One region of the Pseudomonas tensinigenes genome, then DNA from elsewhere that is predicted to be linked to it. Evidence: predicted binding sites of a transcription regulator. Region 1 holds the regulator's gene; the other holds the start of a gene.
The links. Region 1 encodes FliA, which starts transcription of late flagellar genes. Its sites were predicted from a motif close to CTAAAGTTTNNNNNNNNNNNGCCGNTAA; they were not measured.
Positions count from the first base shown of each region.

Region 2: HU718_RS16085 (methyl-accepting chemotaxis protein) is a predicted target of FliA. The motif match lies at 1,038-1,065, and genes of this name have one in related genera.

Region 1 covers NZ_CP077089.1:2,051,888-2,054,352, reverse strand. Annotated here, with positions in the region: gene HU718_RS09055 (protein phosphatase CheZ) at 1-332, opposite strand, end outside; gene HU718_RS09050 (chemotaxis response regulator CheY) at 351-722, opposite strand; gene fliA (RNA polymerase sigma factor FliA) at 889-1,629, opposite strand; gene fleN (flagellar synthesis regulator FleN) at 1,626-2,456, opposite strand.
Region 2 covers NZ_CP077089.1:3,665,855-3,668,319, reverse strand. Annotated here, with positions in the region: gene HU718_RS16085 (methyl-accepting chemotaxis protein) at 1-972, opposite strand, end outside; gene HU718_RS16080 (hypothetical protein) at 1,351-1,878, shown strand; gene HU718_RS16075 (GNAT family N-acetyltransferase) at 1,943-2,465, opposite strand, start outside.

The DNA.
Region 1 (2,465 bases):
GTGGCGCTTTCCACCAGATCCATGGTGCGGTTGGCCGCGGCTTCCGTCAGCTTGACCACATAGCCCAGGCGTTCGGTGGCGTCGGTGATTTGCGACACTTCCTCGGCCTGCGGCATGTTCGGGTCGATCTGGAAGTTGACGATCGCACTGTGCAGTTCACGTGTGAGCTTGCCCACTTCCTGATACAGGCCACGGTCACGGGTCTGATTGAGCTCATGGATCAGTTGCACAGCGTCGCCGAACCTGCCTTTTTCAAGGCTTTCGACCAGTTCGACCGCGTGTTTTTTCAGGGTCGACTCGAAATCGCCCTGTGAAGATTCGTTATGCTCCATAGCTCCCCCGCGCGTTCATCAGCCGATGCGTTCGAAAATCTTCTCGATTTTGTCTTTCAACGCCTGAGCCGTGAAAGGTTTGACTACGTAGCCGTTTACACCGGCCTGAGCGGCCTCGATGATCTGCTCGCGCTTGGCTTCTGCAGTCACCATCAGCACTGGCAGGTGCTTGAGTTTTTCATCGGCACGCACGTGGCGCAGCAGGTCGATACCGGTCATGCCCGGCATGTTCCAGTCCGTTACCAGAAAGTCGATGCTTCCGCTGTTGAGCACTGGAATGGCAGTCACGCCATCGTCAGCCTCGACGGTGTTGGTGAACCCAAGATCACGCAGCAGGTTCTTGATGATCCGCCGCATCGTTGAGAAGTCATCAACGATGAGGATTTTCATGTCTTTGTTCAATTCGACCTCCAAGCAGTCTTAAACGCGCCCAGCACCTGGACGCGCCACTTCAATCAATCGGCGCAGCACTCGAAGACTGTCTGGAGCACAACAGAGCAAGACCGGTGCCGTTCATCACCGCACCAGCCTCGTTCGCAGTGTCCCCACACTGCCTTCAGCGCGCTCGCCACTCCCCCAAACGCCCCCGCAAACGGGCCGCGCACTGGCTGTGTAACTGGCTGACCCGCGATTCACTGACGCCAAGGACTTCACCGATCTCCTTGAGGTTCAGCTCTTCGTCGTAGTACAGCGCCAACACCAGTCGCTCACGCTCCGGCAAATTGGCAATCGCGTCCGCCAGCGCCGCCTGGAAGCGTTCATCTTCCAGATCGCGTGACGGCTCCATATGAGCACTCGCGCCATCCTCGTGCAGCCCTTCGTGTTCGCCGTCCTGCAACAGGTCGTCGAAACTGAACAGGCGACTGCCCAAGGTGTCATTCAAAATCCCGTAGTAATCGTCGAGACTCAATTGGAGTTCGGCCGCAACCTCGTGATCTTTAGCATCACGGCCGGTTTTAGCTTCAATTGAGCGAATTGCGTCGCTGACCATCCGGGTATTGCGGTGAACCGAGCGTGGCGCCCAGTCCCCTTTGCGCACTTCGTCGAGCATCGCGCCGCGGATTCGTATGCCCGCGTACGTTTCGAAACTGGCGCCTTTGCTGGCGTCATATTTGGTCGAGACTTCGAGCAGGCCGATCATCCCGGCCTGGATCAGGTCTTCGACCTGCACACTCGCCGGCAAGCGTGCCAGCAAGTGATAGGCAATGCGTTTGACCAGTGGCGCGTAACGCTCGATCAACTCGTACTGCGCGTCACGTGCTGACTTCTTGTAGTAGTTCATACCGCTTGCTGTCATAGCACGGGCCCTGCCGTTTGCTGCACGAGGCGCTCGACGAAAAACTCAAGGTGGCCACGCGGGTTGGCGGGCAGCGGCCAGGTGTCGACCTTCTGCGCGATCGCCTTGAACGCCAGTGCGCACTTGGAACGCGGAAAGGCTTCGTACACCGCACGCTGCTTCTGCACCGCTTTACGCACGCTTTCGTCGTAAGGCACGGCGCCGACGTATTGTAGAGCGACGTCAAGGAAGCGATCCGTGACCTTGGTCAACTTGGCAAACAGGTTGCGCCCTTCCTGCGGGCTCTGCGCCATGTTGGCGAGGACGCGGAAGCGGTTCATGCCGTAATCGCGGTTGAGCAGTTTGATCAGCGCGTAGGCGTCGGTAATGGACGTCGGCTCGTCGCAGACCACCAGCAACACTTCCTGCGCGGCGCGTACAAAACTGACTACCGAGTCACCAATACCCGCAGCGGTGTCGATCACCAATACGTCGAGATTGTCGCCGATGTCGCTGAACGCCTGAATCAGACCGGCGTGTTGCGCCGGGCTCAGGTGCACCATGCTCTGCGTGCCGGACGCGGCCGGGACGATGCGGATGCCACCGGGGCCTTGCAACAGCACGTCGCGCAACTCGCAACGGCCTTCGATGACGTCGGCCAGCGTGCGTTTAGGGGTCAGCCCCAACAATACGTCAACGTTCGCCAGACCGAGGTCGGCGTCCAGCAGCATGACCCGACGGCCAAGCTCTGCCAGCGCCAGCGACAAGTTCACTGACACGTTAGTCTTGCCGACGCCACCTTTGCCGCCGGTCACCGCGATCACCTGTACGGGATGCATGCTGCCCATGTTATTTCT
Region 2 (2,465 bases), 1.6 Mb from region 1:
CAGCACCAACAAAATCACCATCGGAATCTGCAACAGGCTCAGAGTGCTGAGGACGTCGTCACGTTGGGCAGTGAGCATTTTGGTCGGCAGGGCGGTCGCCAGGAACCACGGCGTACCCTCGATCGGGCGCATGAAAAAAGTACTGTCCTGGCCTTCGTTGTCGAATTCGACACGTTGCGCCTGCTCGCGGTTTTGCAGGCCGGCCTTGACCTGGCTGGCGAAGGTCGAACTGGCGGCCAGTTCACTGATGTTTTTCAGCACGATGGGGCCGCTGATACGCGAGCTGTTGCTGATGATCTTGCCGTCAGCCTCGACGATGAGCATTTCGGCGTTGAGGTCTTTTTCCTTGCGAGCCACCAGGTCGTTGAAGAAGCCTAGCGTCACGTCAATGGTCGATACGCCCCAGGCGTTGCCGTTTTTCTGGATCGCCATGGCGCAGTTGGTGCGCGGTTCGGCGCTGGCGTCGTCCTTGTAAGCCGCTGCCCATGCGCACTGACCGCGTGGCGTGGCCATGCCACCCTTGTACCAGCTCTGGTCGTAATAGTTGGGCGCCGCGTCGCTGTTCCAGAATGTGTTCACCGCCAGTTTGCCCGACGCGTCGCGGTGCCAGAACGTACTGAATTTGTTACGCCCGGCTTCACGCTGCCCCGGCAGCGGCCAGATCCCGCCGCCGAATACTTTCAGCTCGCCGTACTGATCCACCAGCCCCGGCAACACCGAGTCGATGGCTGCGCTGTCGAGTAACGGGATGGTCTGGGTGATGCTGCGCTGTTGCGCCTGCACTTTGTTCAACTCGCCCTGAATCTGCTCGGCCACTTCGGCGATGCGGTTGAGCACTACCTGTTCTTCGGTGTGACGCAGTTTGGGGGCGACCAGTTGGCTGATGCCGACCACGGTCAGTACCGACAGCAACAGGATGAACAGAACCAGAAACAGCGTGTAACGAGCCTGAATAGTGCGGAGTGCGGGCATGGAAACCGGTCCTTGAGCTGCGATTCTTATTAGGGGCGGGGTAAAACAGTGCGGGTGTCCCTAACGTATCGTCGCTACATCGGGAAGCTTGAGGTACAGGCGTACTAAAAAGGCGCGCGCTGACGACTGGTCAGTATCGGCGTTGATACATGAAGCTGACTCACGCGTCTGTCAGGGCGCAAAATCTTTTCGAAACCGTGTAACGGGCGCCTCGCGAGCCAGCATCCATGGGCATTGCTGGTTTGTATCGAGAATGTACGAGAATTGTAAAAAAATGCATGAAAAGGTTTGGTGCCATTACGTGGCCGGTAGATACTCCCCGGCATCCGAATGGTTCAACGAAGGACATTTCATGTTTATTTCACAGGGAGTTTTCTCATGACAATCGGCATTGTTGGCGGTTGGGAGAGCAAGGCTGGCGTGATGGTGCGCAATACCGGCGCGAAGAAACAGGTGTCTCAAAGTGTCAAGGTGCAGCAGATGCTCACCATGGTCGGCAACGATCCAAATGCCTTGAATGTCGCCGAAATGGACAAGCAAGGCCTGCGCAAGAATATCAAGGGCTTCGATCCGACTAACGTCTCGGTCAAGCAAATGGGCAACCTCAGCGCCATGCTGCGCAGCCGAGGGCTGATTTCGGAGATCACCTCTTTCACGCTGATGAATGCCGGCGACAAGTTCGACCGTTTCGGTGTGACCAAAGACATTGATGCCAAATTCAACGCACTGGAGTATTTCGCGACTCAGCTCGATGCGATCCAGAATAATGGTCTCAATGGCAACGCGTACGGCAAGAACCTGATCCCTGAATTCAAAAAAGCGATCTACGTTCTGCAAAACCTCAAGACTTATGGTGAAGGCAACGCGCCGCTTCCCCCTAAAGACGGCATCAAAGCCAAGGCTTGAGGCTACAGAAAATGACCCGCTCATATTGCGCGGGTCATTTCGCAAGACCCACGATGCGTTCAAGTCACCGCGGCGTTTCGCTCAGGTGCAGGGCGAGTTGCTGCTGAGCCTGATCATGTAACTGCTGCATGTGCGGGCATTGCAGTGTCAACCCGCGCAGCCGGTAACCTCGGTGAAACAGTGCCAGCCATCCCTCTTCCTTGCCTTCGGCGGGTGCCAGCCCGGTAAAGACAAATCCGACAGCTGCGAGCCTGCTCAGGTCCCAGGCAAATTGCTGTGACAGTCTGAGCCGGATCGAAATCAGCCAGTGCCGGGGCAATTCGCGTATCTGTTCAAGCAGGGCGGGCCGCAGATGCTTGAGGTACATGTCATAACGATTAGCGTGTTGTTCCAGACGAATCGCTGCACCATGCCAGCGACTGGTTCGTTCCTGCGTACCGAAAGCCCGACATAAATGCTGCATGAAGTCCCGGCAACTGTCTGGCCAGGTCTGTCGGGGCAGCGGGCGGCGATAGCCGTCAATCATGCGGCAACCCACAACGATCGACTCTGGCGCCGGGCTGCCGAAGGGCGATGGGACGTAATCG